Regions from separate parts of the Arthrobacter sp. AB6 genome, predicted to be linked through region 2. Evidence: riboswitches for the same ligand, from Rfam matches in the RefSeq annotation. Region 2 holds a riboswitch; each other region holds the start of a gene.
The links. A riboswitch is a leader RNA that binds a small molecule or an ion and turns the genes downstream of it on or off. The one in region 2 is predicted to bind thiamine pyrophosphate.
Positions count from the first base shown of each region.

Region 1: another riboswitch for thiamine pyrophosphate. It lies ahead of thiC (phosphomethylpyrimidine synthase ThiC); the one in region 2 lies ahead of thiO (glycine oxidase ThiO).
Region 3: another riboswitch for thiamine pyrophosphate. It lies ahead of Q9R30_RS16690 (ECF transporter S component); the one in region 2 lies ahead of thiO (glycine oxidase ThiO).
Region 4: another riboswitch for thiamine pyrophosphate. It lies ahead of thiD (bifunctional hydroxymethylpyrimidine kinase/phosphomethylpyrimidine kinase); the one in region 2 lies ahead of thiO (glycine oxidase ThiO).

Region 1 is NZ_JAUZVL010000002.1:199,750-206,977, forward strand. Features, by position in the region: gene Q9R30_RS02375 (VOC family protein) at 1-561, opposite strand, end outside; gene Q9R30_RS02380 (amidohydrolase family protein) at 675-1,757, opposite strand; TPP riboswitch at 1,835-1,942, shown strand; gene thiC (phosphomethylpyrimidine synthase ThiC) at 1,937-3,760, shown strand; gene Q9R30_RS02390 (alpha/beta hydrolase) at 3,765-4,496, opposite strand; gene ffh (signal recognition particle protein) at 4,604-6,187, opposite strand; gene Q9R30_RS02400 (glucose-6-phosphate dehydrogenase) at 6,272-7,228, shown strand, end outside.
Region 2 is NZ_JAUZVL010000035.1:16,329-23,556, forward strand. Features, by position in the region: gene Q9R30_RS18815 (DNA methyltransferase) at 1-559, opposite strand, end outside; gene Q9R30_RS18820 (DEAD/DEAH box helicase) at 568-2,271, opposite strand; gene Q9R30_RS18825 (hypothetical protein) at 2,298-2,438, shown strand; gene Q9R30_RS18830 (RNB domain-containing ribonuclease) at 2,576-4,081, opposite strand; gene thiE (thiamine phosphate synthase) at 4,157-4,912, opposite strand; TPP riboswitch at 4,941-5,058, shown strand; gene thiO (glycine oxidase ThiO) at 5,053-6,381, shown strand; gene thiS (sulfur carrier protein ThiS) at 6,378-6,614, shown strand; gene Q9R30_RS18850 (thiazole synthase) at 6,620-7,228, shown strand, end outside.
Region 3 is NZ_JAUZVL010000026.1:2,989-10,216, forward strand. Features, by position in the region: gene Q9R30_RS16675 (UDP-N-acetylglucosamine 1-carboxyvinyltransferase) at 1-543, opposite strand, end outside; gene Q9R30_RS16680 (energy-coupling factor transporter transmembrane component T) at 1,122-1,922, opposite strand; gene Q9R30_RS16685 (ATP-binding cassette domain-containing protein) at 1,919-3,475, opposite strand; gene Q9R30_RS16690 (ECF transporter S component) at 3,475-4,098, opposite strand; TPP riboswitch at 4,163-4,303, opposite strand; gene Q9R30_RS16695 (heme-degrading domain-containing protein) at 4,389-4,931, shown strand; gene Q9R30_RS16700 (DUF4383 domain-containing protein) at 5,063-5,614, shown strand; gene Q9R30_RS16705 (iron-containing redox enzyme family protein) at 5,601-6,698, shown strand; gene Q9R30_RS16710 (CDGSH iron-sulfur domain-containing protein) at 6,757-6,972, shown strand; gene Q9R30_RS16715 (DUF4235 domain-containing protein) at 7,051-7,228, shown strand, end outside.
Region 4 is NZ_JAUZVL010000002.1:111,479-118,706, forward strand. Features, by position in the region: gene proB (glutamate 5-kinase) at 1-537, opposite strand, end outside; gene obgE (GTPase ObgE) at 527-2,116, opposite strand; gene rpmA (50S ribosomal protein L27) at 2,232-2,495, opposite strand; gene rplU (50S ribosomal protein L21) at 2,557-2,865, opposite strand; gene thiD (bifunctional hydroxymethylpyrimidine kinase/phosphomethylpyrimidine kinase) at 3,130-4,659, opposite strand; TPP riboswitch at 4,667-4,764, opposite strand; gene Q9R30_RS01955 (Rne/Rng family ribonuclease) at 4,895-7,228, opposite strand, start outside.

The sequences.
Region 1 (7,228 bases), on a different contig from region 2:
GTCGCCCACCTGGAGATGCACGTGGCCCACACCCGCAGCGGCGCCGCGCTGGTGTTCCAGGGACTCCTCGGTGAGGTGCTGCTCCAGGTAGCGCTGCGGCGGAAGGGCCAGGCTGTCCATTACCACGTCAGCGCCGTTCCAGGACCAGCTGCTGCGCGGCCGGTCCCAGTAGAGTTCGACCCCGTTACCCTCGGGGTCGGTGAAGTAGAAGGCCTCGCTGACCAGGTGGTCTGCGCTGCCGGTGAAGGAACGGGGTTCAAACCGGGCGGCCGAGGCGATGGTCGCGGCCAGGTCTGCCTGGTTCTCAAACAGCAGCGCAGTGTGGAAGAGGCCGGCCTCTCCCCTGCCCGGAAGGTCCAGGCCCGGAGCGGGCGCCAAGTGCACCAGCGGTTTCTGCAGCCGGCCGAGGTAGAGCCCGCCGTCCTGCTCCGCGACGACCTCCAGGCCGAGGGCCCGCTGGTAGTAATCGGTCATGACCTTCATGTCGCCCACCTTGAGCATCACTGTGCCCATGGCGAGGTCGGCAGGAAGGAGATCCTGGCTGGCGGCTTCTGCAGTCATTGATAACTCCCGGTGCTGTGGGGCCTTCCGATCCGGAGGCCTTTCACTGTTAAAATTACTTGAAGCTTCAATTTATTCCAAGTCCTAACTTGTGGCACCTCCCCGCCGGCTGCTTAGCGGACCACCTTCCCGCCCAGGACCACATGCGCCAGGTCACGGATCGTGTCCGGCACCTTTCGCGGGTCCTCCCTGCAGAGCACAACGTCAGCCCGTGCCCCTTCCGCAATCCCCTCCGCGCCCAGCCACGTCCGTGCACTCCAGCACGCCGCGTCCAGGGCGGCGGCCATCGGCAGTCCTGCCGCATGCAGGGCGAGGATTTCGTCGGCAATCCTGCCGTGCCTGATGACGCTGCCCGCGTCGGTTCCGGCGTAAATCCGCACCCCGGCCTCATAGGCCTCAAGCACCCGCTCCTCCCGCCGTTCCCACAGCGCACGCATATGCGCCGCATATTTGGGGAACTTGGGATCGGCCTGTGCCGCAATGTCCGGGAAGGTGGCGACGTTGACGAGGGTGGGCACGATGGGTACCCGCTGCTCCACAAAGCGGGGAAGGTGGCGGGGCAGAAGACCAGTGGCATGCTCCACGCAGTCGATGCCGGCGTCCAGCATGTCGTCCAGCGTCTCTTCGGCGAAACAGTGCGCCGTAACGCGCGCGCCCTCGTCGTGCGCGGCCAGGACGGCATCCCGGACGACGGCGGCAGGAAAGGACGGCGCCAGGTCACCGGCGCCGCGGTCAATCCAGTCCCCCACGAGTTTGACCCAGCCGTCACCGTCCCGGGCCTGCTTCCGGACGGCTTCCACCAGGCCGTCCGGCTCAACCTCTTCCGCGAATCCACGCAAATACCGCCGTGTCCGGGCAACGTGGCGGCCCGCGCGGATCAGCACCGGGACGTCGCGCCCGCCCTGCAGCCAGCGGGTGTCAACAGGGGAACCTGCGTCCCGGACCAGAAGCGTGCCGGCCATCAGGTCCGTCCGGGCCTGGTCCTCGACGACGGACGCATCCACTGCGCCTCCCACGCCTAAACCGATATGGCAGTGTGCATCCACGAAGCCCGGCAGCACCCAGCCTGCAAGGATCCTGTCCGGCGCCTTCGCCGGTTGGCGGAACGTGAGCCTGCCGTCCACGGACCACAGCCCGCGGGCCTCGCTGTCCGGCCCGGTAAGGACGGTTCCCGTGAACTGGATGGTTTCTGCCATGGACTTTCCTCTCCTCGCCCGGACAGGCTAGCACCGCGAATGTGACAGGGGTGATTCGGTGTCTGTGGTAGCTTTCATCTTGACCACACGGGTGCCCCTGCAGGGGCTGAGATCGGGCTGATGCAGCCTGCGACCGTCGAACCTGTCCGGGTAATGCCGGCGAAGGAAGTGAGTATTCCTTGAGTACACAAAATGCACAGCTGAACCCTGCCCAAAACCGTCCCGCCCTGGGAGCGGCCGGCCACCAGCCACCGGAGACGCAGTCCCTGAAATCCCATTCATTGGCCTACCTTGAGGATGCCGGCACGGGGATCAGGGTCCCGGTGACGGAAATTGCGCTGGAAGCTTCCCCGAACGGAAAGCCGAACGGGCCGTTCCAGACCTACCGGACGGCAGGACCCGGCAGCGACCCCGTCCGCGGCCTCCGTCCCTTCCGGTCTGACTGGATCGAAGCACGCGGAGACACCGAGGCGTACAGCGGCAGGGAAAGGAACCTGCTCGACGACGGCCGCTCAGCTGTCCGCCGCGGCGCCGCCAGCGCCGAGTGGAAGGGAGCGCGCCCCGTGCCCCGCCGCGCCGTCGGCGGCCGGACCGTAACGCAGATGCACTACGCACGGCAGGGCATGATCACCCCGGAGATGCGCTTCGTGGCGCTGCGCGAGAACTGCGATGTTGAACTGGTCCGCAGCGAGCTGGCCGCGGGCCGCGCCATCATCCCCAGCAACATCAACCACCCCGAGTCCGAGCCAATGATCATCGGCAAGGCCTTCCTGGTGAAAATCAACGCCAACATCGGCAACTCGGCCGTCACCAGCTCCATCGCCGAGGAGGTGGACAAACTGCAGTGGGCAACGCAGTGGGGCGCCGACACGGTCATGGACCTTTCCACCGGCGAAGACATCCACACCACCCGCGAATGGATCATCCGCAACTCGCCCGTGCCTATCGGCACCGTCCCCATTTACCAGGCGCTCGAGAAGGTCAACGGGGAAGCCAATGCCCTTACCTGGGAGATCTTCCGCGACACCGTCATCGAACAGTGCGAACAGGGTGTGGACTACATGACCATCCATGCCGGCGTCCTGCTGCGTTACGTGCCCCTGACGGCCAACCGGGTGACAGGCATCGTGTCCCGCGGCGGTTCGATCATGGCAGGCTGGTGCCTGGCGCACCACCGGGAGAACTTCCTCTACACGCACTTTGACGAGCTCTGCGAAATCTTTGCCAAGTACGACGTCGCGTTTTCCCTAGGTGACGGGCTGCGGCCGGGGGCGACAGCGGATGCCAACGATGCTGCGCAGTTCGCCGAACTGGACACGCTGGCTGAGCTGACGGCGCGCGCCTGGGAATTCGACGTGCAGGTGATGGTGGAGGGACCGGGCCACATCCCGTTCCACCTGGTCCGGGAGAACGTAGAGCGCCAGCAGGAGCTGTGCAAGGGTGCGCCGTTCTACACACTCGGGCCGCTGGTCACCGACGTTGCGCCGGGCTACGACCACATCACCTCGGCCATCGGTGCCACCGAGATCGCACGCTACGGCACCGCCATGCTCTGCTACGTCACCCCGAAGGAACACTTGGGGCTGCCCAACAAGGACGACGTCAAGACCGGGGTGATCACGTACAAGATCGCCGCACACGCGGCAGACCTTGCAAAGGGCCACCCAGGCGCGCACGAGCGCGATGACGCGCTGTCCAAGGCGCGCTTCGAATTCCGCTGGCGCGACCAGTTCGCGCTGTCCCTGGACCCGGTCACGGCGGAAGCCTTCCATGATGAGACCCTGCCCGCGGAACCTGCCAAGACGGCGCATTTCTGTTCCATGTGCGGCCCCAAGTTCTGTTCCATGAGGATCAGCCAGGACATCCGGGACGAATTTGGCTCGGCAGAGTCGCAGGCAGCCCTGGCGGAGGCTGCTGCGGGGATGAAGGGCAAGAGCGAGGAATTCCGGGCGGCCGGCGGCAAGGTGTACCTGCCGGAGCCCCGTGTTGCCGCCGGAAGCTAGGGCGTCAGGAGGCCCGTGCCTGGACCCGGCTGGCATCGCCGATGAACGAGCGGATGATGCGGTCCCCCTCTATTGAATCCTGGGGCCGGTGTCCTCCCGCCGCAGTGCGGTGGAGGGCGCCGGTCTCCCGTAGGTAGCCCGCGATCTCTTCGTAGAGCGGCTCCCAGCCGCCCGTCAGGACGAGCGTCGGCACGCCCGGCACGATGTGCAGCGGCGCTTCCCACGGCGGCACCTGCAGCCGCAGCCGCCGGGCGGACCGCTTCTCTTCCACGGTGGCCGGGTGCTGCAGGTCCGTGGCGTAGACCCGGCGCACGAATTCCCGCTGGAAGTCGTCGTCGCTGAGTTGGTGCCGGACGTCTAGGAGCGGCTTCATCAACGCAATGTGCGCCGCCGTCGCCGGCAGTTCCGCGGTCAGGGAGAGGCATGCAGGTTCCACCAGCGTCAGCGAGTAGACAAGGTCGGGGCGTTCGACGGCGGCCATCATCGCTGCGACGGCACCTTGGGCGTGTGCCACGACGTGCCCGCCGACGGCGCCCCTCCCGTCGTCGGCAAGTGACCGCAGCAGGATCCTGGCGTCCTCTTCGAAGGAGGACTCCACCGGCTCTGCCACGGGGTCGTAGCCGTGGCGGCGCAGGAAGAGCGCGTCATAGGACAGTGCGAGGCCATGCTGGCGGGGCCAGGCCGCGGCGCCGAAGCTGCCCGCGCCGTGCACGAACACTACCCTCTGCTTGAACATGACCCAACCCTATTCCACGGCCCCGACATCCCAACTAAGTAGCGCCAAGTGTCGTTATGAACCGTCAAAACGACACTTGGCGCTACCTAGTTGGGAGGGGGGGATGGCTACTTGCCCAGGAACTTGTCGAAACCCTTGGGCAGGTTCAGCTGGGACGGATCGAAGTCGCCCGGCTGCTGGCCGAACGCTGCGCCTGTCGGCAGAGCCTTGGCCGCGTTGGCCCGGCGGGCCTCGGCGTCCTTCCGCTCCTGGGCAGCCTTGGCCGGGTTGCCGGACTTCGCCTTCTTCTTGGGTGCGTTCTTTGCGTTTTTCCGCGCCCCGCCGCCGGCACCCGGCATGCCTGGCATCCCGGGCATGCCAGGCATTCCGCCCTGGGCCATCTTCTTCATCATCTTCTGGGCCTGGGCGAAGCGCTCCAGGAGGCCGTTGACCTCGGAGACGTGGACACCGGAACCGCGGGCAATACGGGCGCGGCGGGAGCCGTTGATGATCTTGGGCGCAAGGCGCTCATGCGGGGTCATGGACCGGACGATGGCCTCGACGCGGTCGATCTCGCGTTCGTCGAACTGCTCCAGTTGCTGGCGGATGTTCTGCGCCCCCGGCATCATCATGAGCATTTTCTTCATCGAGCCCATGTTGCGGATCTGCTGCATCTGGGCCAGGAAGTCCTCGAGGGTGAAGTCTTCCTGGTCGGCGAACTTCTTCGCCATCCGTGCGGCTTCGTCCTTGTCCCAGGATTTCTCCGCCTGCTCAATCAGCGTCAGGACGTCACCCATGTCCAGGATGCGCGAGGCCATCCGGTCCGGGTGGAACAGCTCGAAGTCATCCAGGCCTTCGCCTGTGGAGGCGAACATGACGGGCTTGCCGGTGACGGACGCCACCGAGAGCGCGGCACCGCCGCGGGCGTCGCCGTCGAGCTTGGACAGCACGATGCCCGTGAAGTTGACGCCCTCATCGAAGGCGAGCGCCGTATTCACGGCGTCCTGGCCGATCATGGAGTCGATGACGAAGAGGACTTCATTGGGCACAATGGCGCGGCGGATCTGGCGCGCCTGCTCCATCATGTCGGCGTCGACACCGAGGCGGCCGGCGGTATCCACGATGACGACGTCGTGGAGCTTCTGGCGGGCTTCCTCCACACCGGCGCGGGCAACGGCCACGGGGTCGCCGGCCGGGTGCTCGAGTTCGGAGGACGTGGCTCCCGGGTGCGGCGCGAACACCGGCACCTTGGCGCGCTGGCCCACCACCTGGAGCTGGGTGACCGCGTTGGGGCGCTGCAGGTCGCATGCCACCAGAATGGGGCTGTGGCCCTGGGCCTTCAGCCACTTGGACAGCTTGCCGGCGAGGGTGGTCTTACCGGCACCCTGGAGCCCGGCCAGCATGATGATGGTGGGGCCGTTCTTGGCCAGGCGGATCCGGCGGGTTTCACCGCCGAGGATCTCCACCAGTTCCTCGTTGACGATCTTAACGATCTGCTGGCTGGGGTTCAGCGCACCGGACACCTCGGAACCCAGTGCGCGTTCCCGCACCCGGCCGGTGAATTCACGGACAACTGGAACGGCAACGTCGGCGTCCAGGAGGGCACGGCGGATCTCGCGGACTGTGGCATCGACGTCGGCCTCGGAGAGCCTGCCTTTGCCCCGCAGATTCTTGAAGGTTGCTGTCAACCGGTCAGAGAGTGAATTGAACACGCGACGTGCACTTCTTTCAGTGGATGATCGGGACTCGACTATCTAGGGTACCAAGCCGGACCCCCAAGGTGGCATGCTGGCAAAATGACGAGCCAACCAACTGTGAAAACCCTCCTCATCCTCGGCGCTTCCGGCGACCTGACGGGCCGGCTGCTCCTGCCGGGCCTGGCGCGCCTGGCGGCTAAGGGCCACGCCACGGATCTGCGGCTCGTCGGTGCCGGGTCAGATCCCTGGACCCCTGAACAGTGGCGGGAAAGGGTTCACACCTCCTTCGAAGCGGCGGCCGGACCCGCAGCCCCCGAGGGAAAGGGCACCCTGCAGGCCCTTGAAAACGAGACGGCCTACCACCAGCTGGATGTCACCGCCGATGGCGCCTTGGCCTCGCTCCTTGCCGCGCTGGAAGGGCCCACCGCCGTCTATTTTGCCCTCCCGCCCAAAATCAGCCAGCTCGCCTGTGAAACGCTCAGGCCCGACCAGGTGCCGGCCGGCACGCGATTGGTGATGGAAAAGCCCTTCGGCTCAAGCGAGGAGTCTGCCCGGTCGCTCAACCAGACACTGGTCCGGCTGGTTCCGGAAGACCACATCCACCGGGTGGACCATTTCCTGGGCAAGGCCACCGTCCTGAACATCCTAGGGCTGCGGTTCGCCAACAACTTCCTGGAACCCGTCTGGGACCGCCACCACGTGGAAAAAGTGGAAATCATCTTTGACGAGGACCTCGCGCTGGAGGGACGCGCCCGCTATTACGACGGCGCCGGCGCGCTCCGGGACATGATCCAGAGCCACCTCCTGCAGATCATGGCGCTGATGGCCATCGAACCGCCGGCCAGCATCGGCGAACGGGACCTGCGCGACGCCATTTCAACAGTCCTGCGCGCCAGCAGGGTCCCGGAGCCCTACGCCGGTTCCACCCGCAGGGCACGCTACACGGCCGGTGAACTTGCTGGAAAAGAGGTCCCCGACTATGCCCGGGAGGAAGGTGTGGACGCGGCACGCGGCACTGAGACCCTGGCCGAGATCCAGGTGAACATCGACAACTGG
Region 2 (7,228 bases):
CAAGGCCCGGTGCCATGTACGGCTCGCGGTCCACCTCGGCGCTGTCGAAGTGGTACTTCGCCGGGTTCTTGACATACACCAGGATGTTGTCGTGCTTGGTGGGCCAGCGGTTCTTGGCGCGGGCTCCATAGTCGTACGCCCAGATGATCTCGTTCAGGAAGCACTCCCGGCCGAAGATCGCATCCAGCATCACCTTGGCGTAATGCACCTCGCGGTAATCGAGGTGCAGGTACAGGGTGCCGTCCTCCGCCAGCAGGCGCCACGCTTCCACGAGCCGGGGCTCCAGGAAGGACCAGTAGTCGCTGAACGCATCGTCATACCGGTGGAGCGCTCCCTTGATGGTGTCGTAGGAGCGCCCCTTGAATCCGACGCGGTCGCCGGCGCCGTCCGCATTGGCCACCATGGTGGTCTGCTGGCGCCGTTGGGCCCTGCCGGTGTTGAACGGCGGATCCACATATATCAGCGTGAAGGCGCCGTCCGGCAGCGAGGGAAGGAAGTCCGCGTTGTCTGCGTGGACCACCAGGCTGCTGCCGTCCGGCGCCCAGACAGTGTCAGTCATGGAGGGTTTTAGGCCTCGCTGCTGCCGGGCTGCGTGGCCTTGTCGCCGCCCACTACCTCGCCGTTGCGGCGCCGGGTGCGCGTGCGGGGGCGGCGGGTGCGGGAGGGCTGCTCTGCTTCGCCTGCAGCGGCGTTGCCATCACCGGCAGCAACGGGAGCTGCGGCAGGCTCGGACGTACGACGGCGGCGCTCGCCTGTGCGGGCAGCGGAGTCGCCGCTGCGCCCGCCTTCGCGCCTGCCGCTGCGTTCCCGGTTGTCCCGGTCGCGGCTGTCACGGCCGCCGGAGCGGCCGGCGTCACGGCCTGCGTCGCGGCCCCCGCGGGCGTTCTTCTTGCCCGTTTCGCCCAGGTCTTCCAGGACTTCGGCGTCAACTCCGGCCAGGGTGCGCTTGTCGCGCGGGAGCCGTCCCTTGGTGCCTTCGGGAATGTCCAGGTCTTCAAAGAGGTGCGGGGACGACGAATAGGTCTCCACGGGCTCCGGCACGCTCAGGCCCAGGGCCTTGTTGATCAGTCCCCAGCGGGGCATGTCGTCCCAGTCCACGAAGGTGACGGCGGTGCCCTTGTTGCCGGCGCGGCCGGTGCGGCCCACGCGGTGCAGGTAGATTTTTTCGTCTTCCACGCACTGGTAGTTGATGACGTGGGTGACGTCGTCGACGTCGATGCCGCGCGCGGCGACGTCGGTTGCCACCAGGACGTCCACCTTGTTGTTGCGGAAGGCCCGGAGGGCCTGCTCGCGGGCACCCTGGCCGAGGTCGCCGTGGATGGCGGCGGCCGCGAAGCCCCGGTCCACGAGTTCCTCGGAAACCTTGGCGGCAGTGCGTTTGGTCTTGGTGAAGATGATGGTCCGGCCGCGGCCCCTGGCCTGCAGGATGCGGGCGACGACCTCGATCTTGTCCATGCTGTGGGCGCGGTAGATGAGCTGGCGGATATCGCGCTTGGTGAGGCCTTCATCATCCGGATCCGCCGCACGGATGTGGGTGGGCTGGGTCATGTAGCGCCGGGCCATGGCGATGACCGGGCCGGGCATGGTAGCGGAGAACAGCAGGGTCTGGCGGACGGCCGGTGTTGCTGCGATCAGGGTTTCGACGTCGGGCAGGAAGCCGAGGTCAAGCATTTCGTCAGCCTCGTCCAGGATGACGATCTTTACGTTTTTCAGGCTCAGGTGCTTCTGCTTGTAGAGGTCGATGAGGCGCCCGGGGGTTCCCACCACAACTTCCACACCGTTCTTCAGCGCCTCCACCTGCGGTTCGTAGGCGCGGCCGCCGTAGATGGTGGCGATGCGTGCATTCCGCTTGCGGGATGCAGTCTGCAGGTCGTTGGCCACCTGCACCGCCAGTTCACGGGTGGGAACAATGACCAATGCCTGCGGTGCGCCGGGGACGGCAAGCTTTTCGTAGCCGGCGTCGTCCCGGCCTACAACCCGCTGGAGGGCCGGGATACCGAAACCCAGGGTCTTGCCGGTGCCGGTCTTGGCCTGGCCGATGATGTCGTGTCCGGAGAGTGCCACCGGCAGGGTCATGGCCTGGATGGGGAAGGGGTGGGTGATGCCGGCGTCGGCCAGGGACTCCACGATGTCGGCGCGGACGTTGAAGTCCGCAAAGGACTTCTCCTCAATCTCGTGCGGCTTCTCGTCGGAGATGATGGTTTCTTCGGGCTCAAGCGTTTCGGTGCCGGAGTCGTCCGTCAAAAGCTGGTGGGTATGCAATTCACTCACGGGGAGTTTCCTTATTCATTTGGGCAATGGCGCTGCCTGCTCAACGGGCCGGCCGGCAGGCCGTTCCGGAGCACGCTCAGGCGCGCAAGCAATTCCAGTGGAAGCCGATCGCGGGCTATCTTTATGCTGGCACTGGTGACCAGCGGGTGGTTCTCAAGATCGCGTAGGGGCGGGCTTGTTGGTTTCAAATCAAGGAAATCAACGACCGGGCATCCATTTCTACTCCTTCAGTCTAGCCGCAAGGGCATGGAAATCCGGCTTTTGCCCGCGCTGCGGCCCGGTTATGCCGCAAAACCGCCCCGGTTCACGGCACCTTCGGCACCAGTTCGAAATGCACATCACGCGTGGCGATGTCCGAGGATATGAGGCGCACCCGGACCTTGGTTCCGGCCTCCAGTTCTCCGGCGCAGCGCGCCGTCACTGCAGGTTCGGCGATCTGGATGATCCCGGAGCCGCCGTTGCCGTTCTTGCCCTTGCCGTTGCCGTTCCGGCTTATGGCGCCGTTCCCGTTCTCCTTCTGGGGCTTCGACCCTGAAATGACGATCGCGTCGAACTCCTGTCCGACGTGGTTGATCAGCAGCGCCGCCTCCACGGTGTCCAGCGCCATGCGCTCCATCCGGGATGCCAGCTGGTCCGAGCCGGCCATGATCTCGGGAAGCGACGGCAGTGCATCCCGCACCCACCCGGGCACCTCTCCGCCATTACTCAAGGCCTCGCAGGTGACCAGCACAAAGCGGTCCACCAGGCGGCGAAGCGGGGCGGTGGTATGGGCGTACGCTGCGCCGATGGCGGACTGCACGGCGTCATCCGGGACGGTGCCGTCGAAGGCCGTATAGGCGGCCCCGCGGAAAAGCATCCCCGCGGAGTGGAGGATTGCGAGCTGGCGGGGATGGGTGGGGTCCAGGCTGCGGAGGTATTCGCCGTAGCTGACTTCGCCGTCCCACGGCTTTCCGAGGGCCTCTGTCTGCAGTCGGAAATGGTTCAGGGAACGCTCATCCGGGGCGGGCATGGTGCGCAGGATGCCCACTTTTCCGGCCAGCATGAGCTGCGCGGCTGCCATGCCGGTCATCAGCGATATCTGGGCGTTCCAGTCCTCCACGGGCAGCTGCGGTGCGGCGGCAATCCGGTAGCCGCCGTCGGGAAGCTGGACAATCTCCTGGTCCGGCATGTTCAGGCTGGCACCATCCCGGGCACGCTCCAGTTCCACGCGCTTGAGGCCCACTTCTTTGAGGAGGAGCAGCACAGGGGAGGGGCTGCCGCCGTCAAGTTCCGCCTGGGCGCCCTTGTAGCTGAGCTTGGCGCGGCTGCGCATCCGGGCACGCCGCACCGTGACGGCAGTGACCTCCGCATCACCGTCAAGACGGAAGTCCCACACGAACGCGGAACAGTCCTGTCCCGGAAGGAGGCTTCCCGCCCCCTCGCTGATCACTTCCGGATGCAGCGGGATGCGGCCGTCCGGCGTGTAAAAGGTCTGTCCCCGGCGCCGCGTCTCAGCGTCCAGCGGGCCGCCCGGGGCAACGAACGCCGGCACGTCGGCGATGGCGTAGAGAACGTGGTAGCCGCCGCCGTCGCGCTCGATGAACAGCGCCTGGTCCAGGTCGGTGGACGACGCGGGATCGATGGTGATGAATTCAACGGACGTCAGATCATGGGACGGCAGCTGCAATGCGGACACGGCGGCCTCGGCGTCCTTCACGGCATCGTCAGGGTACGCGCCCGGCAGTTCAAGCTCACTCCGGAGCGCGCCCAACGCCGCTTCGAGGGCATTGGTGTGCTCGTGGACACTGGGGGCCAGCCGATGATGTGACACGAAAATCAGCGTAGCCCGAATTTCGTCAATAGTGCACGGAAGCGGCCCGGAGAGGCACAGCCGTCCGGTGCGGGGTTATGGGCGGGCGCCGTCCAGGGCGCTGCGGAGCGAGGCAGCGGCCGCGGCCGGATCATCAGCCTCAGTAATGGCCCGGACCACCACGATCCGGCGTGCGCCGGCTTCCACCACCTCTTCAACATTGGAGTGGTCGATGCCGCCGATCGCGAACCAGGGCACACCGCCGTCAAACGTGTCCTCCTGCCCTTCCGCCCCTGCAACAGCAGCGGCGGCGTACCTCACCAGGTCAAGCCCGACGGCGGCCCGTCCGGGCTTGGTGGGAGTTGCCCAGAGCGGCCCCACGCAGAAGTAGTCCAGCGCCGAGGGGCCGGCGGCGGCAGCCAGGGCGGCGTCCACCTGCTCCGGGCTGTGGCTTGACAGGCCGATGGCCGCGTTGCCGTTCAACAGCGTCCGGGCCGCCTTGAGGGGCAGGTCCTTTTGGCCGATGTGGAATACCGGGGCTCCGGACAACACTGCGACGTCCGCCCTGTCATTCACCGCCCACAGCCGGCCGTGGCGCACCGCCGATTCCTTGAGTACGGCCAGGAGCTCCAGCTCCTCGGCGGCTTCGATGGACTTGTCCCGCAGCTGGATGATGTCCACCCCGCCTGCGAAGGCGGCATCGACGAACTGCCCGAAATCGCCCTGTTCCCGGCGCGCGTCCGTGCAGAGGTAAAGGCGCGCGGCCTGCACGCCGGAACCGCCTCCGGCTTTGAGAAAGGCGTTTGTAGCAGGGACGGGGGATGCAGCGGCAGGAGGGCGGGACACATTCATGGGTGCCAGCCTAGTTCCTCTACACTTGGCCTCGTACTGCGGGAGCCGCGGCAGCTGTCATAAAGCGCCGGGCTGAGAGGGCGTCAGAGCCGACCGCTTGACCTGATCCGGCTAATACCGGCGTAGGGAAGGAGACACTCATGCCCAATGCGCTCGAAGCCCCGTACCGGCCCGCGCCCGGCCCTTCACTGGAGGCCGACGTTGCGGTCATCGGCGGGGGAGTCATCGGCCACGGCATCGCCTGGGAGGTGAGAAGGTCCGGGCATTCAGCGGTGGTCATCGATGACGCCCCCGGATCCGGTGCCAGCTGGGCCGCGGCGGGGATGCTTGCCCCGGTGAGCGAGCTGCACTACCAGGAGGAGGACCTCCTGGAACTCATGCTGGAGGCCTCCGGGCGCTGGCCGGGTTTTGCCGCAGGCCTCGCCGCGGCCGCCGGTTCGGATCCCGGGTATCTTACGACGCCGACCCTCGCCCTGGGTGCCGACGCCGCGGACCGGCAGGCGCTGCTGGACCTGCGCGGGGTGCAGCAGGCCAACGGGCTGACGGTTGAGCCCCTCACCATCCGTGAAGCCCGGCGCCGGGAGCCGCTGTTGAGCCCGGCCATTGCCTCGGCGCTGGATACACCGGCGGACCACCAGGTGGATCCCCGGCTGCTGGTGGCCTGCCTCCGCCGTGCCCTGGCCCGGCACATGGGCGGAACCGGGAGCGGCGGAAGCTTCGTGGCCGGCGCCGCCGAGGGCTACGCCGTTCCGGACCGGGCAGCGGGCCTGCTCTGGCGGGACGGAGCCGTCGCCGGCGTCACGCTGGAGGGCGGAGGAACGGTGGCGGCCAGGGAGACCGTAGTGGCCAACGGACTGCACGCCGCGGCCCTCACCGGGCTGCCGGAAAACCTGCACCTGCCCTTGCGCCCGGTCCACGGTGACATCCTTCGCCTCGCCGTCCCCGCCCACCTCCAGCCGCTGCTGACCTCCACCGTCCGCGGACTGGTCCGCGGGATCCCTGTGTACATCGTCCCCCGGCAGGACGGCACCGTGGTGATCGGGGCAACGCAGCGTGAGGACGCACTGGGGAAGAAGGACAGCGGGACCAGCGCCGGGGCAGTGTCGGCAGGGGGCGTCTACCAGCTGCTGCGCGACGCCCAGGTCCTGGTGCCTGCGGTCGCAGAACTTGAGCTGCTGGAATGCACAGCCCGGGCCCGTCCCGGCACGCCTGACAACGCCCCGCTGCTCGGGCGGGTCCCCCTGGAGGACGGCCCTGCAGGTCAAAGCCACGTGGAAGGGCTGATCATTGCCACCGGCTTCTTCCGCCACGGCGTCCTCCTCACCCCGGCAGCGGCCGCGATATGCCGGGACCTGCTCGAAGGCAGGGCGGACCCCCGCTGGGCCCCCTTCAATCCCGGCCGCTTTTCCGGCGCCGCTGTTCGGCCTGCTGCAGCGGCCACCCCACCCAACCCCAAGGAGACAGCATGAACATCACCCTGAACGGAACCGGACATACAGTCGCCGACGGCGCATCCATCACCACGCTCGTCACCGAGGTCACCGGCCGCGCACTGGCGGCTGACGGCCAGGCCACCGATGGCCGGAAGCTGGGCGTCGCCGTGGCGCGCAACGCCCACGTGGTGCCACGGAGCCAGTGGTTTGCCACCGCACTCACCGAGGGTGACGACGTCGAACTTGTCACGGCAGTACAGGGAGGCTGACCCCCATGACGGAAACCCGCAGCACCCTCGCCGGCACCCGGCCGGACCTTCATGACCCCCTGGTGATCGACGGCGTCGCGCTCGGATCCCGGCTCATCATGGGCACCGGCGGCGCGCCCAGCCTGGAGGGCCTTGGCGCCGCGCTCCTGGCTTCCGGCACCTCGCTCACCACCGTGGCCATGCGGCGCTATTCACCCCATGAGGCCGGCTCGCTTTTCCAGCTGCTCGTGGACCACGGCATCAAGGTCCTCCCTAACACGGCGGGGTGCTTCACAGCCCGGGACGCTGTCCTCACCGCGGAGCTTGCCAGGGAGGCCTTGGAAACCGACTGGGTGAAGCTGGAAGTCATCGCTGATGAACACACCCTCCTGCCGGATGCCGTGGAACTCGTGGACGCCACCGAACAGCTGGTCAGCCGGGGCTTCAAGGTTTTCGCGTACACCAATGACGACCCCGTCCTGGCGCTTCGGCTCGAGAACCTGGGAGCCACCGCGGTCATGCCGCTCGGCTCGCCCATTGGCACCGGCCTGGGCATCCTTAACCCGCACAACATCGAGCTCATCGTGTCCCGGGCCTCGGTTCCGGTGGTGCTGGATGCGGGCATCGGTACCGCA
Region 3 (7,228 bases), on a different contig from region 2:
GTACCTGGCTGACTCAGCGAGCAGGGGTCCCAGCAACATGATGACGCTCCGCGTGCGGCGTGCGGCGTCAACGTCCATCGCGCCCAGGTCCAGGACCGCCGGGCGGCGGAGCCGCAGGTCGGTGTCGTTGAGCCAGGTGCATTCCACACCGATGCTGGTCAGGACTTCAACGATCCTGTTCACTTCTTCGATGCGTGCAAGGCGGCGAAGAATGGTGGTTCCCCGGTTGATGAGGCTGGCGCACAGCAAAGCCACTCCGGCGTTCTTGCTGCTGTTGACGTCCACCGAACCCGAAAGGGTGCGCCCGCCTTCAACGCGCAGGTGGGTCATCTGCGGCTTGCCCACGTTCACGATGCTCCTGTCGAAGATCGCTTCAAGGCGCTGGATCATTTTCAGGCTCAGGTTCTGCTTGCCCTGTTCCATGCGGGCAACGGCGCTCTGGCTCGTCCCCAGCTCGGCAGCCAACTGTCCTTGGGTCCAGCCCTTCTCGGCCCGGGCATCCCTCAACATGGCGGCAACGTGTTCAGCGGTTTCCTGCGTCATACTCAAGTTTATATCATAAATGAGTTAAGCGCCCCGGTTATCCGGCCTAATCAGCAGCCACCGAAGAGCGTTTACCCGAACGATGCGATCGAAGGGCGTCGGATTCCTTGACCGAGCCCTTCAAGGGCGGGAGACTGACGCTGGTCCAACGGCAAGGGAGGCAGTATGCGCCGAACACCAGCACCGCCCATGCCAGGTAGCGGGGCATTTCCGGCCCGGAGCACTCGGAGCGTGCCAGGAATGGCGGCACTGTTACTCGCGGCCCAGCTCCTCATCTGCGGCTCGCCAGCGTACGCGGCGCCCTCCCCGGGAGAGGGAGTGCAATCGCTCCTTGGCTGGATGTGGAGACCGAAAACAGCTGGTCGTACACGGACAAGGACGCCAACCGGACAGAACTGTCAGCGGGTCGAGCAACCTTTACTCACTCCCGAGCTGGCCGGCAGGATCCCGGAACGCGTAAGGAGCAGCGATGGCCAGTGCGTCTGCGCCCCTCACCGGCGGCGGCGAGGTGGAGTTGACCCAGTTTGTATCGAGGGGTTCCGACTACGACTCTTCGTGCCCGTAGGCCTGGCCGGCTGTCAGTTCCCCAGCCACACCATGTTCCAGGTGCCCAGGGAGACGGCGGCAAAAACCGCTGTTGCCGCCATCACCACACCGCCGGCAAGAACCCACGCATCCAACACGCTGTAGGTCGATTCGCGGGCCCACGTCCGGCGGCCGCCGCCAAAGCCGCGGGCTTCCATGGTCACCGCGAGCCTCGAGGCCCGGCGGATCGCCTGGACCAGCAGCCCGAAGCTCTGCCCCAGCGTCGCCTTCACGCGCTGCAGGGCACTGCCGCGGGAACCCACCCCCCGCGCGCGGCGGGCCATCCCGATGGTCTGCCATTCTTCGGCCATCAGGCCCACCAGCCGCATGGCGGCGAGGGTTCCCAGCACGAACCGGTGCGGGAGGCGCGCCTTCTGCGCCAGCGCATCAGCGAGGTCTGTGGGGTCGGTGCAGCTCATCAGCAGCACTGCCGGCAGGGCAATCGCCAGCCCCCGCAGCGTGAAGCCCACGCCCAGCTCCAGGGACCCTTCGCTCATGGTCCAGATGCCGACGTCGATCAGCGTCTTTCCGCTGTCCGGCGCCAGGATGGAGGTGCTCCAGCCTCCCACTGCGGCGGCGAGGATCAGCGGCCAGCCGCGCTGCCACAGCAGGGCGGGCGTCAGGCCGGCCAGGGGAAACAGCAGGACTTCAAAGGCCAGCGCCACCGATGCGGACACCCAGTCGATGGAGAGTGCCAGCACGGCCGTGATGAGGAAGACGGCGGCGAACTTGCTGAGGGGGTTGGCCCTGGCCAGCAGCGCATTGTTGCCGCGCAGGTTCAGCTCCTGCCTCATGGTGCCGCCGTTTCCGCCGGAGCCATCCGCAGTTCCGTTCCGCCCAGCGCGGCCGTGAACTCGGCGTCATGGGTCACGGAGACCACGGCGGTGCCGCCGTCCAGCAGCTCGGACAGGAAGGATGCCAGCTCCGCCCACGTGTTGGCATCCTGGCCGAACGTAGGCTCGTCCAGGACCAGCACCTGGGGATGCGCAGCCAGGACCGTCGCCACGGACAGCCGCCGCTTCTCCCCGCCCGAAAGCGTGTAGGGGTTGGCGTCCACAAGGTGGGTGAGCCGCAGGCGCTCCAGCAGCTCGTCCACGCGCTCCCCGCCATGGCCAAGGTGCCGTGGGCCAAACATCAGTTCGTCCAGCACCTTCCCGGTGACGAACTGGTGCTCGGGTTCCTGGAACACGGTGCCGATCCGCTCGATGAGCTGCTCGGCTTTCCACTTGTACGGGTCTATTCCGGCGCCGCGGCTCAGGTCCAGCGTGGCCGAAACCTTCCCGGCCACGGGTTCGAGAAGCCCGGCGAGCGTCAGGGCAAGCGTGGACTTCCCTGCCCCGTTCGGCCCCGTCACCGCCAAGGCCTGCCCGGCACGGACCTGGGCGGAAATATCCGCCTGCACGGGTACCGGCGGCACCTTCCGGAAGCCGCTGCGCCCCGCCCGTTCACGGGACACCGCCAGCTCCTCGGCAGCGAGCAGGAGGCCACCCGTCCCCCGGGCTGGATCCGCCGCACGCAGCCGGGTGTCCGGGACATAGCCGGGCACCCACACCCCGGCAGCAATCAGCATGCTCCGGGCTTCCCTGAGCACTTGGTCCGGCGGGCCGTCCAGCAGCACGGCCTCCTTCGCGTCGGTGCCGGGCTGCAGCACCACAATCCGGTCCACCAGGTCCTTCCACACGGACACCCGGTGCTCCACCACCACCAGCGTGGCGCCGGTTTTGTCCAGGCACCGCGCCACGGCGTCGCGGACCTCCAGCACGCCGGCCGGGTCCAGGTTCGCCGTCGGCTCGTCCAGCAGGATGAGACCGGGACGCATGGCAAGGATGCCCGCGAGCGCCAGCCGCTGCTTCTGCCCGCCGGAGAGTACCGACGTTGGATGGTCCAGCGGGAGGTGGGAAAGTCCGACGTCGTCCAGCGCCTCGTGCACGCGGCTCCAGATGGCGTGGCGGGGCACGGCGAGGTTCTCGGCGCCGAAGGCGGCGTCGTCACCCACGCGGGACAGGACCACCTGCGTTTCGGGGTCCTGCTGCATGAGGCCGGCGCGCCCGCGCTGCTCGCGGGGGGAGGCTCCGTCAACCAGCAGCGAACCCGACTCGTCGGAATCGCCGGCCGCGCCGCCGTCGTCGTCCACATCCCCCAGGACCCCCGCCAAAGCATGGAGGAGGGTGGACTTGCCGGCGCCGGAAGGCCCCAAAAGCAGCACCCGCTCTCCCGGACGGATGTCCAGGTCGAGGGCATGGACCGCCGGCTTGGCGCGCCCGGCATGCCGCCAGCCCCAGCCGCGGGCCGTGACGGCGGCGGGACGCACTGCGGTGGGCGCGCCCTGGCGGGAAGGTGCGGACATCAGGAGAAGACAGGCTCCGTTGCTGCCTTCCGCGACGCGAACGAGCTCAGGACCCCGGTCCTGGCCAGCCCGCGGGTGGCGATCCATGACAGGGCGCCGGCGATAATGGCGCCGGAGATGGCGGTGAAGACGATGTACACCAGCTTGTCCCCGCCGGAGTAGGCGATGTTCCAGCCCCACGGCGCGAAGGAGTCGTTGAGGCCGCAGAAGAAACCGGCGGCGGCACCGGCCAGCAGTGCCACGGGCAGGTTGAACTTCCGGTATACGAAGATCGCGAAAATGATTTCCGCGCCGAGGCCCTGGACGAAGCCGGAGAACAGCACGGAAGCCCCGTACTGGGACCCCATGAGCAGCTCACCGGTGGCGGCTACCGTCTCGCAGAACAGCGCGGCGCCGGGCTTGCGAATGATGAGCATGCCCAGCACGGCCGGGATCATCCAGCCGCCGGCGATCAGGCCGGTCAGTGGCGGGTAGGTGGCGTTCATGGGGCCGGACACTGCGGCCGCGCCCTGGGACCATGCCCAGAAAATGACGCCGCCGGCAATGGCGATGAGGGCCGCCACCACGATGTCCACGACGCGCCAGGACTTGCTGCTGGTCTTCTTGACTGCTGTTGTTGCCATGTGATCCTCCTGAGGAACAGGAGGGGAAAGTGGACGCGGCCGCCGGCTATGCTGCCGCTGCGCGCACTTCGAGAACTCGACTCCCTTGCGCCGGTACTAACCGGATCAGGTTCGAGGGTCTGCGGCTGCCCGCACTCTCAGCGCCCACCTGCGGATCCTGGCATTGCCAGTGATGCCCGACGGCGGCGCTCCCCTGTCGTTGAATGTTGCTTTTGCTTGAAATGATTCGTTGCAGAAATACCCTGTTGGGCGTTGCCAGTTTACACCGCGGCGGGGGTAGATTGTGGGCCATGGCTGCCAATCCCCCGCATGTGACCGACTTCGACCCGGATTCCGATGCCATCCAGCCGGAGGGATCGCTGGCGGCACTGATCGCCCGGATTGAAGGCGAAGTCCGGGAACTGCAGTTTCCAGGCTTCTCCCTCGACGACTCCCTGAACCTGGGACTGCTCCTGGTGGAGCTGGGCAAGGAGCGCGGGCTGCCTATCGCGATTGACATCACCAAGGGCGGGCAGGTGCTGTTCCATGCGGCACTGCCCGGTGCGACGCCGGATAACGATCACTGGATCCGGGCGAAGCAGCGCACTGCTGCACGGTACGAGATCCCCTCACTGCTGGTGGGATTGCGCGGCCGGCTTCGCGGCGGCCGGATCGAGGACCAGGGCTGGTTCGACCAGCGCCGGTACGCCGCGCACGGCGGCTCCTTCCCGCTGTACGTCACCGGAGTGGGCGCCGTGGCCACTGTTACGGTTTCGGGGCTTCCCCAGGTGCAGGATCACGACCTGGTGGTCGAGGCCCTGCGTGAAATCCTCCGCTCCGCGGGAGCGGACTGATGCCAATGCTGGCGGAGTGACCCGCACGCTGGACGCACGTCCACCCGGCAGCAGAAACACAAAGGCTGCTTAGCATTTATTTAGTAATCATGCTTACTATGTTGTCTCCCGGGTTTTGAGGAGAACAGGACATGGCAGCCAGCACCCGCCTGACGGGCCCCCGAACACGCCTGCAAAATGCCGCCCTCGGAATTGGAACGGTCTTCTTCCTGTTGGGCATCTTGGGCTTCATCCCCGGCGTTACCTCCAACTATGGCTCGTTGGGCCTTGCCGGACCTGGTTCAGGGGCGCTGCTGCTGGGCGTCTTCCAGGTGTCCGTGCTCCTTAACGCGGTACACCTGGTCTTCGGGCTTGCAGGGGTCCTGATGGCGCGGACGCATCCCCAAGCCAGGAACTTCCTTATCTACGGCGGCGTGACCTATCTGCTCCTCTGGCTGTACGGCTTCCTGGCGGGTGACACCACGCCTGCCAACTTCCTCCCTGCGAACAACGCGGACGACTGGCTGCACCTGGCCCTCGGCCTGGCCATGATTGCGCTGGCCATCACCCTGGCTGCCCGAGGCCCCGCTGTCCCCGCAGGCGTTGCCAGCAGCGATAGCAGCAACCGGCCCGGAAGCCCCAGCAACGACGTCGCGGAACCGGCACCAACGCCGGACCTGAAGGAGCACTATGAAAATCCCTGAAGCGCGCGGTCCCGCCAGCGCCGCCTTGTTCGCCCTTCTCACGGAGGTACCCTGCTCCATTGGCACCCGCCCCGACGGCCGAACCGCCGACGACGGAACTGCCGATGACCGCGCCGCGGGACTGCACCGGGCGGTCAGCAGCCAGTTGGCCGCCACCCCGGACATCATCGGCGATGACGACCTCCAGCTGACGCTCTTCTGCCTCTACGAGCTCCACTACACCGGGCTCGCAGGCGTCAGCGATGAGTGGGAATGGGCGCCGGGACTGATCCAGGTCCGCCAGCTGCTGGAAAAGCCGTTCGAGGCCGCGCTCAGGCGGGCCGCCCGTGAAGCAGCCGGCGAACTGGAGCTTCCCGCGGCCTCGCGTCCCACCAGCGACGCTGTGGCCGATGTCCTGTTCGGCCTCGCAGCCCGAGATACCGGCCCCAGCCTCTCCCGGTACGTGGCGAAGAAGGCCAGCCTGGATCAGCTCAAGGAATTCCTGATCCATAAGTCCATCTACCAGCTGAAGGAGGCCGATCCCCATACCTTTGCCATTCCCCGGCTCGCCGGGCGCCCCAAGGCCGCGCTGGTGGAAATCCAGGCGGATGAGTACGGCGGCGGACGTCCCGAACGGATGCACAGCGCACTTTTCGCCCGCACCCTGCGGGGCCTGGGGATGGCGGACGAATACGGCGCCTACGTCGATTCCGTCCCGGCCGTCTCCCTCGCCGCAGTGAACCTGATGTCCCTGTTCGGGCTTAACCGCCGGTTGCGGGGTGCCATCACCGGGCACCTGGCCATCTATGAGATGACCTCCTCCCAGCCCAACCGCCTATACGGCAGCGGCTTCCGGCGGCATGGTTTCGATGCCGCCGTCACCCACTATTTCGATGAACACGTGGAAGCAGACGCCGTCCACGAGCAGATCGCCGGCCGCGACCTGGCCGGCGGCCTGGTGGAAGCCGAACCAGGACTTCTTGGAGATGTATTGTTCGGTGCCACGGCAGCCATGGCGCTGGACGGCAGGCTGTCCGCCCATCTCCTGCAGTCTTGGGAGAACGGCGGGACCTCACTAAGGGCGGCAGTGCCGGCAGCAGCATGAGCGGCGCAAGTTCCCCGCCGCCGTCCATCACCCCCGGCAACCTAAAACAGGAGCTCGCATGAACCAGGAACCGGCCGAGAGCTCCATCGTGGTGTGCCCCGACGGTCCGCTGATTGTGCGCGGCGACTTCGAGATCGTCACGCCCTCCGGGGAACCGTTGCCGCGTGAACGGAAAACCGTGGCACTGTGCCGCTGCGGGGCGTCAGCCATCAAGCCCTATTGCGATGGGACGCACAAGATGGTCAAGTTCCGGACGGAACCCCCGGCAACCTGAGCAGCGCCTGCACCGGCCGGCCGCAATCGCCGGTTAGGCTAGGGACAGCCCGTTTTCCGCCCGCAAGGAGTACTAGGAATGAACCTTTTCATCAAGCTGCTCGGCACTGGCGTGAGCCTCGGCGCAGGCTTTGTCGGCACCAAGCTCGTCAACGCCATCTGGGAAAAGACCACCGGCCGGAAGCCCCCCACCGGCAAGCACGAGGACGTCCCCACGAGCCTTCACTCGGCTCTGACGTTCGCCCTGATCTCTGCCT
Region 4 (7,228 bases), on a different contig from region 2:
GACCAAGTGGGCCACCAGGGCAGCGAGCCTGTCATTGTCCCCGAAGCGGATTTCGTGCGTGGCCACGGTGTCGTTTTCATTGACCACCGGCACCACGCCAAGGTTGAGCAGCCTGTCCAGGGCGCGGAACGCGTTGGTGTGCTGGCTGCGCCGCATGAGGTCTTCGGCGGTGAGCAGCACCTGGCTGACCGTCACGCCGTGCGCCCCGAAGGCATGGGTGTAGCGGGCCATGAGGAGGCCCTGCCCCACGCTGGCCGCTGCCTGCTGCGTCGCAAGGTCGCGCGGCCGCTTGGAGAGGCCCAGCGGGGCCAGGCCCGCGGCGATGGCACCGGAGGACACCAGGATGATTTCGGTGCCGGTGTTGCGTTTGGCCGCCAACGCGTCGGCCAAGGCAGTCAGCGCCTCTTCGGAGATGCCGCCCTTGATGCTGGTCAGCGACGACGAGCCAACCTTCACCACGATCCGGCGCGCGTTGGCCAGCACGCTTCTGTCCACGGGCCGCGCCAGCGGCTCCGCTGCTGCAGCGCTAGAAGTCATTGTCTGCGTCCAGTCCACTCTCCTTGAGCGGCTTGGCAACCCGGCGGCTGCTCACGGACTCGGTCCAGATGCCGGCCTTGCGCTCGGCTTCAAGCTCGGCGCGGGCGGCGGCCCTGGCGTCCTTGCGTTCCTGCTGCTCTTCACGTTTCTGTCCGCGCGTGGGGCGGTCGCCGATGTCGGCGAACCGGACGTCGGTGCCGCGAGGCGAGGCCAGCAGTTCGGCACCGGCCATCATGGTGGGCTCCCAGTCAAAGACGACGCCGTCATCCTCGCCAATAACGACTGTGTCGCCCGGCTTGGCGCCCTGCTTGAACAGCTCCGTTTCCACGCCGAGCTTTGCCAGGCGGTCAGCGAGGTAGCCGATGGCTTCCTCGTTAGTGAAGTCCGTCTGCTTGACCCAGCGCACCGGCTTTTCGCCCAGTACTCGGAACAGCGGCTCAAGGCCCTTTTCTTCCCGGCGGATCCGGAAGCCTGCCTCATTAACCGCGCGGGGCTTGATGACAACGGGCTGTACCTTGGGCGGCGCAGCGGCAACAGCATCACGGGCGGCCTTGACGATTTCGGCCATGGCGAAGCCCAGCTGGCGCAGGCCCTCATGGCTGGTGGCGGAGATTTCGAAGACACGGTAGCCGCGGGACTCGAGTTCCGGGCGGACGAACTCCGCCATGTCCTTGCCGTCGGGCAGGTCAACCTTGTTCAGTGCCACCAGGCGGGGGCGGTGGTTGAGCGGAACAACATCGCCGTCCTGGCCCGCATAGCTCATGTCCACCGCGTACTTTTCCAGCTCTGCCTCGATGACGGCCAGGTCCGAAAGGGGGTCGCGGTCAGCCTCAAGGGTGCCGCAGTCCAGGACGTGCACCAGCGCAGCGCAGCGCTCCACGTGGCGGAGGAAGTGGTGGCCGAGGCCCTTGCCCTCACTGGCGCCTTCAATCAGCCCGGGCACGTCGGCGATGGTGAAGCGGACGTCGCCGGCCTGCACCACACCCAGGTTGGGAACCAGCGTGGTGAACGGGTAGTCGGCGATCTTGGGCCGCGCCGCGGACATGGCGGCGATGAGGCTGGACTTGCCGGCGGACGGGAACCCCACAAGGGCGATGTCCGCGATGGACTTCAGTTCCAGGACGATATCGCTGGATTCGCCTTCGATGCCGAGCAGGGCGAAGCCGGGGGCGCGGCGCTTCTGTGAGGAGAGCGCGGCGTTGCCCAGGCCGCCGATGCCGCCGGCTGCCGCCACATATTCGGTGCCTTCACCCACGAGGTCGGCGAGGACGGTACCGTCCTTGGACTTGACCACCGTGCCGTCCGGGACGGGAAGGATGAGCGTTTCGCCGTTCTTGCCGCCGCGCCAGTCACCCATGCCCGGACCGCCGTTGGTGGCGTGCCGGTGGGGCGCGTGGTGGTAGTCAAGGAGGGTGGTGGTCTGGTGGTCCACGCGAAGGATCACGTCGCCGCCATTGCCGCCGTTGCCGCCGTCGGGACCGCCCAGCGGCTTGAACTTTTCGCGGTGGACGGAGACGCACCCGTGGCCGCCGCTACCGCCGGATACGTGCAGTACTACCCGGTCTACAAAGCTGGCCACGTGGATCTCCTCAAAGCTGTTCCTCGGCACCCTCAGGCGCCAAGACGATTGTAATGCGGTTAAAAGAACAGTGGAGCGGACCATATGGCCCGCTCCACCGCTTCAGAACTGGTTGTTACTCTGCAGCTGCAGCAGCAACGATGTTGACGACGCGGCGACCGCGGCGGGTGCCGAATTCAACGGCGCCCGGGGTCAGGGCGAACAGGGTGTCGTCGCCGCCGCGGCCAACACCGGCGCCCGGGTGGAAGTGGGTGCCGCGCTGGCGGACGATGATCTCGCCGGCGGAAACTACCTGGCCGCCGAAGCGCTTGACGCCGAGGTACTGTGCGTTGGAGTCACGACCGTTGCGAGTGGAGCTCGCGCCCTTTTTATGTGCCATCTGAAATGCCTGCCTCTAAATTCTGGGGAATCTGCTGAAAAACCTGAACAGTAACGGAAGGTTACTTGATACCAGTGATCTTGACCTTGGTCAGTTCCTGGCGGTGACCCTGGCGCTTCTTGTAACCGGTCTTGTTCTTGAACTTCTGGATCACAATCTTAGGACCACGGAGGTCCTGGAGGATCTCAGCCGTAACAGTTACCTTGGCCAGGTCAGCAGCGGCGGAGGTGACCTTGTCACCGTCAACCAGGAGCAGTGCGGGCAGCTGAATGGTGCTGCCAGCTCCACCGGCGACGCGGTTCAGGGTAACGAAGTCTCCAACGGAAACCTTCTCTTGGCGGCCGCCTGCGCGGACAATCGCGTACACCACTTGGGAACTCACTTCTCTCGACGTTTATTACAAATTTGCGTGCGGAACCCGGTGCCTGAATTGGTTGGGCTCTCGCTGTGCCTCAACGCCGTGGGGTCATAACCCAAGTGTTGGCGTAAGCACCGAAGATCTAGAATACGCTAATTTTGCCTTCGGCCGCAAATGAGGCTGGTTCCGGCGGGTTGTCTGTGATAGGTACCACAACACATTTCCCTGGCCGGGGGGGTGCCCCACCATAGTACCGGTGCTGTGGCCGTGCGGCCGTCAGGAATGAAGGCGCGGCGCGTCGAAAAATTCAACTTCCAGCCGGCACGACTGCCTGAACGCCGCGGCCATGGCTGTCCGGTCCCCTGCGGAAGCTGCGCGGCCGGCCCCGTCCACAATGGCAACCGCCCTGCGGGTGGCCGCAGCGAAGTCCTCATCCGCGTACGTGCGCAGCCACTCCGCGTAGGGGTGGCCTGCTGGTTCCCCGGCAGCAACGAACTGGGCGTGAAGCGTCTTGCCCACCTCGGCGTACAGCCAGAAGCACGGCAGGACTGCTGCCGCCAGCACGGCGTAACTGCCCGACGCCGATGCCGCCACCAGATGGTCCACGTAGGACTTGGTCACGGGCCCCAGCCGCGGCTCAACGGTCCGTGTACTGAGCCAGGAGCGGTGCAGTTCAGATTCGACTTCGAGGCACTGTTGGGCGGAGCGCGCCCAGAAGAGCTGTTCGGCTTCCGTTGGGGCGAGGGCGCTGGCACGCGCGAGCACCCGTGAGTAGCCGTTAAGGTAGATGGCGTCCTGGGCCAGGTAGTAGCCAAAGTGCTTCTCGGCCAGGTCGCCGGAGGCCAGTCCCTGGATAAACCCCAGGGAATAAATGGCCTCCAGGTGCTTCTCCGCTTCAGCCCACAGCTGCGCTGCGAAGCTGCCCTCAGCAGGCTGCGGCTGAAGGTGGTGGAAGTGGTGGACGGGCCCGTTGCCTGTTCCCACCTGCAACGCCTCCGAGGCCTCCAGCGCGCCGGACAGCCAGGGCTTGACCTCCCGGAGGGCTGCCTCCCAGTCCCCCAGCCGCACCTGGACTGTGGCCATGGCTGATGACAGCGAACAACCGGTGCCGTGGCTGTTCCGCGTGGCCACGCGCTTGCCCGGGACCACCACCACGTCCTGGCCAAGCGTGCCCGCAGTGCTGACAAGGGCGTCGGGGCATTCTTCCCCCGCCAAGTGCCCGCCCTTCACAAGCACCGTCGCCCCCGTGGCGGAGGAGAGCTCGCGGCCCTGTTCCAGGGCGCCTTCCCAGCTCTCCTGCACGTCCCCGCCCACCAGCATGGCAAGTTCAGCCAGGTTGGGCGTGATGAGGTGCGCCAGCGGCAGCAGCCCGCGTAGCGCGGCTTCGGCGGATTCCTGCAGGAGCCGGTCACCGCTGGTGGCCACCATGACAGGGTCCAAAACCACGACGCCGGGACGCACTTTTTCGAGCCACGCCCGGACAGCTTCGATCACGCCGGTGTCACCCAGCATCCCGATTTTCACGGCGTCGATGCTGATGTCCTCACTGAGCGCGTCAAGTTGCTGGGTAAGGAAGGCCGCGGGGGGAACGTGGACGCCGCGCACGCCGCGGGTGTTCTGCACGGTGAGGGCAGTGATGGCAGCCATTCCGAAGCCGCCGTGGGCCGCGATGCTTTTCAGGTCCGCCTGGACGCCGGCTCCGCCGGAAGGATCGGAGCCTGCAATGGAGAGGACCCGGGGCACGTCCCGCCGCTGGCCGGACTGTGTTGCAGGAGCAGGCGCGCCCTCAACGGTGGCAGCAGGCATTTCGAGAGTTGAAGACAAGAGACATCCCTTCGCCGGTGCTAGCCGGACAGGTTCAACGGGTGTGGATCTCAGCCGGCCCTCTGCGCGGCACCCCGTGTCGGTTCACCAGCCTAGCTTTTTTGCTGGGCTCAGGGCGAAGGTGACGCCGTGCGACTGTTGCGGCCTTAAATGCCGGATGCCCGGCCGCCCACGCGTGGTGGGCGGCCGGGCATCCTGGCGTGTCGCGTGCGGTGGCCTAGAGCTCCGAAGCCGGAACCCCGACGCCCAGGATGATGGGTTCCGCGGCAGGCTTGGCGTTGCCTGCTGCAGGGGCACCTGCCTGGCCAGCTTCCGGCGCCTTTGCTGAGTGTGAGTGCCCTGCCGCCTCGGCGGGGACATTCTCGTGCTGCTGGACGGAGGTCTGGTTGGCCGCCCCCTGGGCGCGGCTGGCGCTGCGGTTGCGGCGTGCCCGGCGCGGGCGGGACTGTTCCACGGTGTGGTCGGAATAGTCCTTCTCCGGCGCGGCAGGGGCAGCCTGCAGCTGCTCGGACCGGACCTGCGGAGACTCCGCCTGCGGCGCCCGGACCTGTTCCGGTTCCCGCTGCGCCTGTTCCGGCGCCGGCAGTCCCGGCTGCCCGGCCGTGGCTTCGGCGGCCGGGGCGGGTTCACCGAGGTGGGCGAAGGCCTCAGCGAGGCGGTCCAGCGTCAGGGCGGGCTTCGGCTGCTGCTCCTCCGCGTGCTCCACGAACGGCAGGGCAACTTCCTCCCCGCCGAAGGTGAGGACGGCGGCGGGCCTGGAGGCGTCGCCGTCGTGCTTCCCTGTTTCCGCCGGCGCCGCGGGCTGGGCCTGCGGAGCCTGCCTGGCCGCGGCCACCTCGTCGTCGTGCAGATGGGCGGCGTGCGCTGCCGCAGCAATGTTGGCAAGGGCAAGCCGGGTGGCTTCGGCCTTGGCGTGCCGCTCGGCGTCCGTGGGGTCGGCGTGGACCGTGTGCACGTGGAGGGCAGCTGCGGGAGCAGCGTCCACCTGCTGGCCGCCGCGGCCGCGGCGGCGCTTCCGGTCGGGACGGACGCCGGGCTGGCTGCTGTCCCCACGCTGCGCCTCAGTACGGTGGCTTTCGTTCCGGACGTCCGGGCGGGCGTCCGAGCGCTGAACATGGTGTTCAGCCGCCACGATGTTGGCCCGGCGGTGCTCCACGGGGTCATCGTGGGTCACCACGCCGCGGCCGGCGCAGGCCTCGCACTGCTCGCCAAACACTTCAAGGAGCCCGGTGCCCATCCGCTTGCGCGTCATCTGCACCAGGCCAAGCGACGTTACTTCGGCAACCTGGTGTTTGGTGCGGTCACGTCCCAGGCACTCCACCATCCTGCGGAGGACGAGGTCGCGGTTCGATTCCAGGACCATGTCGATGAAGTCGATGACGATGATGCCGCCGATATCGCGCAGGCGGAGCTGGCGGACCACTTCCTCCGCAGCTTCCAGGTTGTTCTTGGTGACGGTCTCTTCAAGGTTGCCGCCGCTGCCGGTGAATTTGCCGGTGTTGACGTCCACCACGGTCATGGCCTCGGTGCGGTCGATCACCAGCGAGCCGCCGGAGGGCAGGAAGACCTTCCGTTCCAGTGCTTTGTGGATCTGTTCGTCGATCCGCCATGCGCTGAAGATGTCCTGGTCCTTGGTCCATTTCTCGAGGCGCCCCACGAGATCGGGAGCAACGTAGGTGACGTACGCCTCGATGGTGTCCCAGGCTTCCTCGCCGGAGACGATCAGCTTGGAGAAGTCCTCGTTGAAGACGTCGCGGACCACCTTGATGGTCAGGTCCGGTTCGCCGTACAGCAGCTCCGGAGCAAGGATCTTGGTGGACTTCGACTGGCTTTCGATACCTTCCCACTGTGCCCGCAGCCGGTTGATGTCGTGGGTCAGCTCTTCCTCGGAGGCGCCTTCCGCAGCGGTCCGGACAATCACGCCGGCCTGCTCGGGGAGGCGGTCCTTGAGGATCCGCTTGAGGCGGTTGCGTTCGACGTCGGGCAGCTTGCGGGAGATGCCGGTCATGGAACCGCCGGGAACGAAGACCAGGTAGCGGCCCGGCAGCGAGATCTGGCTGGTCAGGCGCGCGCCCTTGTGGCCCACGGGGTCCTTGGTGACCTGGACCAGCACGGTGTCGCCGGACTTGAGCGCGTTTTCAATGCGGCGCTGCTTGCCCTCGAGGTTCACGGCGTCCCAGTTGACTTCGCCGGCGTACAGGACGGCGTTGCGGCCGCGTCCGATGTCCACGAAGGCAGCTTCCATGGACGGCAGCACGTTCTGGACCTTGCCCAGGTAGACGTTGCCGATCAGGGAATCCTGCTGGGTCTTGGAGACAAAGTGCTCGGCCAGGACGCCGTCTTCCAGGACGGCAATCTGGATTCTGTCATCGCGCTGGCGCACGATCATCTGCCGGTCCACAGACTCCCGGCGGGCCAGGAACTCGGCTTCGGTAATGACGGTGCGGCGGCGGCCGGTGTCGCGTGATTCGCGGCGGCGCTGCTTCTTGGCCTCCAGGCGGGTGGAACCCTTGACGCTGGTGACCCGGTTGCTGACCGCGGGTTCGCTCAC